3 regions of the Cellulomonas dongxiuzhuiae genome follow, and region 2 is predicted to be linked to each of the others. Evidence: riboswitches for the same ligand, from Rfam matches in the RefSeq annotation. Region 2 holds a riboswitch; each other region holds the start of a gene.

Region 1 (3,265 bases), 440 kb from region 2:
ACTCCTGGGCATCGAGCGCGGCGTCAGGCGACGTCACGCGGTGTGCGGAACGCCTGGCGACGTCACGCGGTGTGCAGAACGCCTGGCGACGTCCCTCCAGTGCATCGGCCGTCCGAACCCCTATGTGAACTCAGGTGGGCCACGGAGGGGGTGAAGCTCGAGGTCGTCAGCCGCGGACGGCGACCGTACCTCGGACCAGAACGAGATCACCCGAGGTCCAGGAGGTTGCCTACGCCATGAGGTCTGCCCAGCGGACCGCGTCCTCCGCCACGACGAGGACCCGGCCGTCGCTGGCCGCCCACTCGCTGATGTTCCCGCGTCGTCGCTTCGTGTTCCGAACCACCGGCGTTCCCGAGGCCATCAAGCGGGCAGTGTCGTCCGGCCCGAACCAGGTGAACCCGCAGGAGCCACCACAGCCGCACGGGTCCCAGGCTACGGGCGCGCCAACCTGCAGAAGGGCACGCGCCTGCGCTTCACTGATGCTGCTCCTGCTAGGCCGCCACCGCGTCCCTTCCGGGTCGGTCACGCCGTCGGGCTCCGGCTCGCTGACCGTCGGCTGCCGGGCGCGACGGCGTTCACCGTGATGCCGTGGTCTGCGAGCTTGAGCGCCGGGACCTGCACAGCGGGCCCAGGCCGCCCTTGGCGGCGCAGTAGGCCGCGGAGCCGACCTCGGCGCGTGCTCGGGCACGCTGGTGATGGCCACGATCCGCCCGCCGGTGCCCTGGCGGACCATGTGCCGCGCGGCCGCCTGCAGTCACACGAACGCACCGTCGAGGTCCACGGACAGCACGTGCCGCCACTCCTGCCAGGTGCTGTCGACCCGTCCGGGCCGGGCACCGCGCCCGGCCCGGACGGATGTCGTCACTGGTCGCCGATCTTCTTGTCCGCCGCCGACTGCGCCTTGTCGAGCTGCTCGTCGTGCTTGCCGCCAGTGGCAGACGACGCCGCGTCGGACCCCTTCTCCAGGGCCGCGTCGCTCCCCTGCTCGCCCTTCTCGCCCTGCGCCGCGTCGGACGCCTTGCCCTTGAGGTCGTCGATGCCCATGCGTGTTCCCCCTCGGTCCTGCGGAGGGCCTGCCCGGCACCCGGGGCGACGAGCGGGCCGCACCGGGCGCCCCGGCGCCGTTCCATCCTGCGTCGGCCCAGCGGCGCCCGCACCCGCACCGCGGCATCCGGACGAGCACCGGCGCCTGCCGGGGCGCCAAGCCGACCTGCACATCACGACGCGGCGATCAGCGGGACATCTCGTGAGTCGACGGCCATCAGCTTTCCTCCACTGGGGCAGAGCGATCTCGTAGCCGAGTCCCTGCAGGGCTCGGACGTGATCGATCCCGTCGTCGTGGCTGCCCGGCAGGTCCCAGGGCGACACGAGCCGGCCGGTCGCGTCGGCCTCGTAGATCACCGTGGATCCTCCAGCGTCGCGCTGATGTGCCAGGACGAGCACCCAGTCGATCGGAGCGTCCGCTACCCGGCGCAGCCGGTAGGGCGGGTCGAGGTGGTAGAGCGTGGCCGTGTGCGGGGGGACGAGGTCAGCGCCCTCGGCGTCCGCCTGGGGCTGCAGCATGGCGACGAGCCACGCCACCCGCGTACCCGGTCGGCGCGTCGTCGCTCGCACGCAGGGGGTCCAGTGCTCGCGGGACGTGACGGCGACGTACCGTTCGCCGACGCGCACGACCCCGAAGTCGTACATCCACACCGTCGGGTCGCCGGTACGAAGGTGCCTCACGAACGGCTTCGGGTCGTGCAGCCACCAGCTCGCCCGCTCACCCGAGGGATCGACGAGCTGGATGCGATGCGGACCGACCCGCGTCAGCCGCCACGGGGTCCCGTCAGCCCGGACAGCGCGGGCGACGAGGTCGGGCTGGACGACGTGCCCGGGAGCGTCGGAGACGCACGCGAGGTGGGTGGGGTCGTCGAGGTGAAGATCAGGCACGGGGTACTCCGTCAGGTCGAGCATCTTCCCGTGCCGGCGGCGCGGGCGGATCTTCCTCCGGGGGCACCGTGCGCTCAGCGCGGTTGCCAGTCGGCCAGCCGGAGGGCTTGAGGCCGAGCTTCGTGATCGGGAGAGAGCCTAGGACCGGCGGCTGACATGTGGGTCGTCGGTGTCATCGGCGTGGCGCTGGAAGTCGACCGCTCTGGCTGCCGGCACGTGCGCGCACAACTTGTTCGCGCAGGCAGCCGACGCCCGCGAGGACTTGTTCGCTTCGGGCCGCTCCGGTGGCGCGGTGGCGTCCATTGACCATCCTGCGGAGGACCGTGAGATCGACGTCGTCATGACGTGGTCCGACGGGTGGAGGATTGACGAGGTCGGCCCAGCCGCTGCACCGACCTCATGAGCACGACCCCGATCCAGGCCCTGTTGACCACCCTTTGGGAGCGACGGGTCGCTGGCGGTTGTCCACAGACACGGATGACCCTCACCGCGTCATGCCCAGAACCGGTACTTTCCCGGCATGCCCACACGTGGATCAGGACGCCGCTACGTCACGGTTCCTGCGGTGATGCTGGCACTAGGGATGGCGTTGGCGGGGTGCTCCGACGGTGAGACCGCCCCTCCGATGACGTCGACGACGGCTCAGTCATCGACGCCTAGCCCTACGCCGACGCCAACACCGGAAGCGCCTCCAGCGCCGGAACGGCCGACGGATATGCAGTCCGCTGACTCCGAAGGTGCGGCAGCTGCGGCGAGCTACTTCATGCAGCTGTACCCGTACGTCCTCGCCACAGGCGATCTCGCCGAATGGGATGCCCTGTCGGCAACGACCTGCGAGTTCTGCTCCAATACCCGCGCGGAGGTAGAGAGGCTGCAAGCGGCGGGACAGCGGAGCGTCGGTGGTGTCACGGTGCTCTCGGCGACCGGACAGGACCTCGGTGCCAACGGCTGGTACAGGGCGACTCTCAGCGTGGCGATTACCCCCTCCGAGGACATCGATAAGGCGGGTGTCGTAGTCGACACGAACGACGGCGGCACGTACACGATCGACGTGGCGATGACGTGGTCTGACGGGTGGACCATCGACTCGGCCGGCATCGTCGAGACGCCTGTCGAATGACACGCGTCGTGCGTCGGAGAGATGTCCCCTTGGTGGCCCTGGTGGCTGCCTTGCTCGTCGCATACCCGACGGCCGCCGCCGCTGCGGATGACCGCTTCAACGGCCTCATGGAGACCGACCACGTGAAGATGACCGTCGATCGATCTGAGGAGGTTGCCAGGCTGAGTCGAGGCGTTCTACCGGAACTCCGCCTCGTCGACTATCAGCGTGCGC
Region 2 (3,265 bases):
GCCGTGGCGTCGAGGACCTGGTCGTAGAAGGAGAAGGCGCTGGGGATGGCGGGGACGTCCGTCGCCAGGCCGAGCTCGGCGAGGCGCGTGCGCGTGCGTCGGCGCAGGTCGGCGGCGACGGCCTCGACCTCGTCCGCGGACGTGCGGCCGGCCCAGAACGCCTCGAGGGCCTTCTTGAGCTCGCGGCGCGGGCCGATCCGGGGGTAGCCGAGGACGGAGCCGGCGGGGAAGGCCGGGATCGCCGGCGCGCTGGGGGTGGTGTCGGTCATGACAGGTTTCCTCGCGGTGTCGTCGTCGTGGTCGCGCCGGCGGTGCTGCCGTCGGACGCGGTGAGGTCGTGGGGGGTGACGGCGCTGCGGCGGCCGCCGACGAGGTCGGCGCCCTCGAGCAGGTCGAGCGCGGCCTCGTGCTTGTTGAACGTGTAGACGTGGACGCCCGGCGCGCCGCCGTCGAGGACGCGGTTGACGAGGTCGACGCCCGCCCGGGTACCGCGACGGTGCCGCTCGGCGGGGTCGTCGGTCGCGCTCAGCAGGTCGAGCAGACGGCCCGGGACGGGGACTCCGGTGAGCTCCTGCACCCGGGCGAGGCGCGCGGGGTCGGTGGTCGGGATGATGCCGGGGACGATGGGGATCGTCACCCCGGCCTCGCGCGCCTCGGCGACCAGGCCCAGGTACGCCTCGGCGTCGAAGAAGACCTGCGAGATGGCGAAGTCGGCACCGGCCTCCTGCTTGGCCAGCAGCGCCTGGACGTCCTGCGCCCGGGTGCCGCCGGTGGCGTGGTTGCCGCGCGGGAACGCCGCGACCGCGACGGACAGGGGCCGGACCCGGGCGCGGACGGCCTGTGCGGCGCTGCGGCCGCACCGCCGCTTCTCGATGTCGCGCAGCAGCTCGACGAGCTCTGCCGCGGTGTCGACGCCGTCGGGGTGCGGACGCCAGTCGGGCTCGCCCGCGGGCGGGTCGCCGCGCAGGGCGAGGAACGAGCGCACGCCCTCGTCGAGGAACTCCTCGACGATCGCCGTGACCTCGTCCCGCGACGTCCCGACGCACGTCAGGTGCGCGATCGGGTTGAGCGAGGTCTCGCGCAGCAGCCGGCGGACGAGCGCGCGCGTGGTCTGGCGGGTGCGTCCCGAGGCGCCGTAGGTGACGGACACGAAGTCCGGCTCCACGGTCTCGAGCTCGCGGACCGTCGCCCACAGGCGGGGCGCCGCGTCGGGGTTGCGCGGGGGGAACAGCTCGAAGGAGACGGTCGGGCGGTCCAGCGCGCCGGCCTGCTCGGCGCGTCGACCCGTGGCGCGGGCGGGCCGCTCGGCCGGCGTGTCCTGCGCGGCGGGCGCGGTCTCGATCTCGGCCACGACGCTCATCGCGCCGCGGGGCTGGTCGTCGGGCGGGCGGTCCCGCACGAGGGGTCGGTGGCACAGGGGCGCACGTTCATCGTCACTCCATCGTTCCTGGCGGAAGCACCCACACCCTCGCGAGGAGGGGGGTTGCTGCGGCGTCGTCGAGCCAGGTCTCTCAGCCGCTCTGGATGGTCGCCGAGGATCGTAGCCCCGCTGCCCGGATGGCGGACAGGTCCTCCCGACAGGTGAGACGCAGTGTCCGATCAGTGGGCAGGCGGGTGGCCCGCGTTCACGCCGACGACGAGAGGCCGCGTCGACGGCACGCCGCGGCGACCTCCTCGTGCTGCTCCCGGGGAGGTCAGCGACGGCGGCGGCGCAGGAGCGTCGCGGACTCCCGCGACGTGCGCTGGTGCGGCAGGCCGAACCACGACGAGGTGGGCGCGGCGACCGGGACGCGCAGCAGCCCGTCCTGGACGGCCTCCAGGACGAAGGGGTCCGGGTCGCCGGGAGACAGCCACGCCGCGTGCGCCGCGCGCACGGCGTCGTGCCGTCCGTCGTGCTCCGCGTGGTCGGTCATGACGGCACCCTAGCCCGCGGGTGCCTGTCTGCCGAGGCCTGGGCGGCGGTATCACTCCGCAGGAGTAGCCGCGACCGGTGCGCTCGCCGCGTCCCACCGACGAGCGACGACGCAGTCGGCCAGGTGGTCGTCGACCACGCCGCACGCCTGCATGGCGGCGTACGCGGTCGTGGGACCGACGAACCGGAAGCCGAGGCTCTTGAGCTCCTTCGCGAGCGCCGCCGACTCCGGCGTGCGGCCCGGGACGTCGGACCAGGTCAGCGGCCTGGGCCGAGGCGGCGGTGCGGACGACCACAGCACCGCGTCGAGCGTGCGACCCGACGCGTGGAGCGCCAGCAGCGCGCGGGCGTTGGCGATCGTCGCCTCCGCCTTGGCGCGGTTCCGCACGATGCGGTCGTCCGACAGGAGCCGCGCGATGTCGTCCTCGCCGTAGGACGCCACCACCCGGGGGTCGAAGTCCGCGAACGCCTCACGGAACGCGGGCCGCTTGCGCAGGATCGTGATCCACGCGAGCCCCGACTGGAACGCCTCCAGCGAGATCCGCTCGTACAGGGCGTGCTCGTCGTGCACGGGCACACCCCACTCGTCGTCGTGGTACGCCGCGTAGAGCGGGTCGGAGCCGCCGAAGCACCGGAACGGCGCGGGGGTCGTGGTCATGGCCCGAGTCTGGCGCGGCCCGCCGACACCTGCGGCCGCACAGCCCGCGGCCTGTGGACGAACCCCCCCCGCGGTCGGGGGCTGTGGTGGGCTCGGTGCGCGACCAGCCGGTCAGAACAGCGGCCACGGCACAGGAGACGTCCCACCGGCGGGCGCGGGGAACCGGCCGGTCCGCAGCAGCCGGTCGCACCGCTCCCCGAGCGCCTCGACCTCCGGCCCGCTGAGCAGCGCGGACAGCTGCTCACCGAGTCCACCGTCCACCCCCGACCGCACGCGCTGCACGCCGGCCCTCTCGTCGGCGTGGAGCTCGGCGCCCACCCAGCCCCAGAGGACCGTCCGCAGCTTGGGCTCGGTGTGGAACGTGACGCCGTGGTCCACGCCGTACCGGTGCCCGTTCGTCATGGGGAGCACGTGGCCGCCCTTGCGGTCGGCGTTGTTCACCAGCACGTCGAGCACCGCCATGCGGCGCAGCGCGGCGGAGTCCTCGTGGACCACCGCCACCGGGCGGCCCTGGGCGTCGGTGCCCTCGAGCACCGTGCACCAGCCCTGCGCCGGGACGGCCGACGTCGCCACGACGTCGACGGGGTCCTGCTGCGGGTCGGGCTCCTGCCACAGCTGCACCATGCCGGGGCCCAGCGGCCCGTCCCGCAACCACGTGCGCGGCACGACGTCCCAGCCGAGCGTCTGCGAGACCA
Region 3 (3,265 bases), 850 kb from region 2:
CGTGAGCAGCACGTACGAGCGCCGGGCGAGCTCGGCGCGCAGGGCGTCGAGCGTCGCGGCGACGGTCGGCTCGAGCGGCAGGATCGTGGCGATACGCCCCGTCCCCGCGTGCGCCCCGCCGCTGCGCTGCACCCACGGCAGCAGGTTGGCGTGGTGCTCGACGTCGAGGACGAGCACGGCCCCGCCGGCGGGCACGACGCCCGCGAGGAGGTTGAGCGAGTCGGTCGTGTTGCGCGTGATGACGGCGACGTCGTCCGGGCGGGCACCGACGAACCGGGCGATCGTGTCGCGCGACGTCTCGTACAGCGCCGTCGAGACCTGCGAGAGGTACCCGGCACCGCGGTGCACGGACGCGTAGAGCGGCAGCACCTCGCTGATGCGCGCGGTGACGGCCTCGAGCGCCGGCGCGCTCGCGGCGCAGTCGAGGTTGGCGTAGGTGCGGCTGGTGCCGTCGACGAGCGGCACGGTGGTGGACGCGCCGACGACGGCCAGCAGGGGTGCCTCCTCGCGGGGCGCGGCCGGGGTCGCGGTCGAGGTGCCCGTGACCTCGTCGGCACAGGCGAACAGCTCGGTGACGGACGTCATGGTGCTCCTCCGGAACGGTCCGGGGACCCCCAGGAGGTCCCGCGCTTGCCGGCACCGAACGGCGCGCGGCCAGGTCGTCACCCGGGGCACCCCGCCGCGGAGGAGGGTTGCCGGCCAGCGAGCCGGGGCTTGACGCTGGCGCTCATGACCTGGGTCGAGGATCCGCGTCCCGACGTGCGCGTGTCAACGCCGACACGACGTTCCTCCCAGCATCCGAGACGGTGCGTCTCGCATGCTGTGCATTCAGGTGCGGCGGGGTGGGGCGAGATCGCGCACCATGACCACGCTGCGGTAGGTCTTGCCGGGCCACTGCACGGTGTCGGCGTCGACGAAGCCCCACCGGCGGTACATGGCACGCAGCCCGGTCGCGGGCACCGCCGTGTCCAGCCCCACGGACCGCATGCCGCGCTCGAGCGACCACGTGCGCACGGTCGTCCAGAGCCGCGTCGCGAGCCCGTGCCCGCGCGCGTCCGGGTGCACGGCGAGCTGGTTGAGCCACACGCGGTCGGGCTCGAGCGCGAGCCCGGTGAGCGACCTGATCCCGCGGCCCGGCGGGCTGGACGCGGTCACCGTCCCGACGAGGCCCCCGGCCGGGTCGGCCAGCACCCAGCAGGCACCCACCCGCAGGCTCCGGCGGGCGGTCGTGGCCTCGTCCTGGGACGCCCCGGTGAAGTTGAGGCCGTCGGCCGCGAGGTCGGCGTACGCGGCGTGCAGCAGGCGCGTCAGCGCGGGCACGTCGGCCATGGTCACGGGTCGCAGCACGAGGTCCTCGGGGGCATCCATCGCGCACCACCCTGGCACGCGTCCGCGCCGACCCGCACGGCGGTTCCCCGCGTGAGACGCGCTGCCCGGCGGTGACGGGCGTGGCGTAGCATCTCGCCCGACCATCCAGAGCGGCCGAGAGATCTGGCTCGACGACGCCGCAGCAACCCGCACGGGAGACCGTGGTCGAGGGTGCTACCGCCAGAGACGATGGGAGGACCATGAGCGTGCAGCCACGCCCCGCACCCGGTTACGCCGGGGACATCACGCCGACCGAGGCCTGGGACCTGCTCGCCGAGCGCGACGACGCCGTGCTCGTCGACGTGCGCACCGACGCCGAGTGGCGCTACGTCGGCGTGCCCGACCTGCGTCGGCTGGGACGTCAGGCGGCGCTCGTCGAGTGGGTGTCCTACCCGTCCGGGCAGCCGAACCCGCGGTTCGTCGACCAGGTCGCGGCCACGGGCGTCACCCCGGGCGACGGACGCCCCGTCGTGTTCCTGTGCCGGTCGGGCCAGCGCTCCATCGGCGCGGCCCAGGCGGCGACGGCCGCGGGCTACGGCCCGGCGTACAACGTCCTCGACGGCTTCGAGGGCGCGACGGGCCCGGACGGCCACCGCGGCCACACCGGCTGGCGCGCCGACGGCCTGCCGTGGGTCCAGCCGTGAGCACCCCCCCGCCCGGCCCCGGCGACTGGGACGACCACCGCCTGGACCGCGGCACGCTGCGGCCCGACACGCTCGCGGTGCGCGGCGGCCTCGTGCGCAGCGAGTTCGGCGAGATGTCCGAGGCGGTCTTCCTCACGCAGGGCTACACCTACGCCACGGCTGCGCAGGCGGAGGCGGGCTTCGCCGGTGACGTCGACCGCTTCCTGTACTCGCGGTACGGCAACCCCACCGTCACGAGCTTCGAGGAGCGGCTGCGCCTGCTCGAGGGCGCCGAGGCCTGCTACGCGACCGCGACCGGGATGTCTGCGGTGTTCACGTCGCTCGCGGCGCTCGTCCGCTCCGGGTCGCGGATCGTCGCTGCCCGCGCGCTGTTCGGGTCGTCGGTCGTGATCTTCGACGAGATCCTCGCCAAGTGGGGCGTGCGGACCGACTACGTCGACGGGCACGTGCCCGAGCAGTGGGAGCAGGCGCTCGCGACGCCCGCGGACGTCGTGTTCTTCGAGACGCCGTCCAACCCCATGCAGGACCTGGTCGACATCGCGCACGTGAGCCGTCTCGCGCACGCCGCCGGAGCGACCGTCGTCGTCGACAACGTCTTCGCCACACCCGTGTTCTCCCGCCCGCTCGACCACGGCGCCGACGTGGTCGTGTACTCGGCGACCAAGCACATCGACGGCCAGGGCCGGGTGCTCGGCGGGGCGATCCTCGGGTCGTCGCAGTACGTGCGCGGGCCCGTCCAGACGCTGCTGCGCAACACCGGCCCCTCGCTGTCCCCGTTCAACGCGTGGGTGCTGCTCAAGGGCCTGGAGACCCTGAGCGTGCGGGTGCGCCACCAGGCGGCGTCGGCCCTGACGCTGGCACGGTGGCTCGAGGAGCAGCCGCAGGTCGCGCAGGTCCGCTACCCGTTCCTCGAGTCCCACCCGCAGCACGACCTGGCGCGCGCGCAGCAGACCGGCGGCGGCACGGTCGTCACGTTCGACCTCGCCGTGGCGGGCGACGCGGCGGCCGAGGCGGCGAAGACGGCCACGTTCGGCGTCCTCGACGCGCTGCGGGTCGTCGACATCTCGAACAACCTGGGCGACGCCAAGTCGATCGTCACGCACCCGGCGACGACGACGCACCGCAAGCTCGGCCCCGCGGGCCGGGCGACCGTCGGCATCGGCGAGTCGACGGTCCGGCTGTCGGTCGGGCTCGAGGACGTCGAGGACCTGCGCGACGACCTCGCGCAGGCGCTGGCCACGCTCGCGCGCTGA

What was found. A riboswitch is a leader RNA that binds a small molecule or an ion and turns the genes downstream of it on or off. The one in region 2 is predicted to bind S-adenosylmethionine.
Region 1: another riboswitch for S-adenosylmethionine. It lies ahead of KKR89_RS18425 (antitoxin); the one in region 2 lies ahead of KKR89_RS00495 (methylenetetrahydrofolate reductase).
Region 3: another riboswitch for S-adenosylmethionine. It lies ahead of KKR89_RS14690 (rhodanese-like domain-containing protein); the one in region 2 lies ahead of KKR89_RS00495 (methylenetetrahydrofolate reductase).

What each region holds. Positions count from the first base shown of each region.
Region 1 is NZ_CP076023.1:3,646,902-3,650,166, forward strand. It holds gene KKR89_RS18425 (antitoxin) at 862-1,956, opposite strand; SAM riboswitch class IV at 1,949-2,060, opposite strand; gene KKR89_RS16470 (DUF6318 family protein) at 2,558-3,052, shown strand; gene KKR89_RS16475 (hypothetical protein) at 3,085-3,265, shown strand, end outside.
Region 2 is NZ_CP076023.1:110,200-113,464, forward strand. It holds gene metE (5-methyltetrahydropteroyltriglutamate--homocysteine S-methyltransferase) at 1-269, opposite strand, end outside; gene KKR89_RS00495 (methylenetetrahydrofolate reductase) at 266-1,360, opposite strand; SAM riboswitch class I at 1,425-1,531, opposite strand; gene KKR89_RS00500 (hypothetical protein) at 1,695-1,913, opposite strand; gene KKR89_RS00505 (DNA-3-methyladenine glycosylase I) at 1,965-2,570, opposite strand; gene KKR89_RS00510 (SCO1664 family protein) at 2,682-3,265, opposite strand, start outside.
Region 3 is NZ_CP076023.1:3,244,646-3,247,910, forward strand. It holds gene KKR89_RS14680 (aminotransferase class V-fold PLP-dependent enzyme) at 1-585, opposite strand, end outside; SAM riboswitch class IV at 622-735, opposite strand; gene KKR89_RS14685 (GNAT family N-acetyltransferase) at 829-1,368, opposite strand; SAM riboswitch class I at 1,467-1,564, shown strand; gene KKR89_RS14690 (rhodanese-like domain-containing protein) at 1,569-2,012, shown strand; gene KKR89_RS14695 (O-succinylhomoserine sulfhydrylase) at 2,009-3,265, shown strand.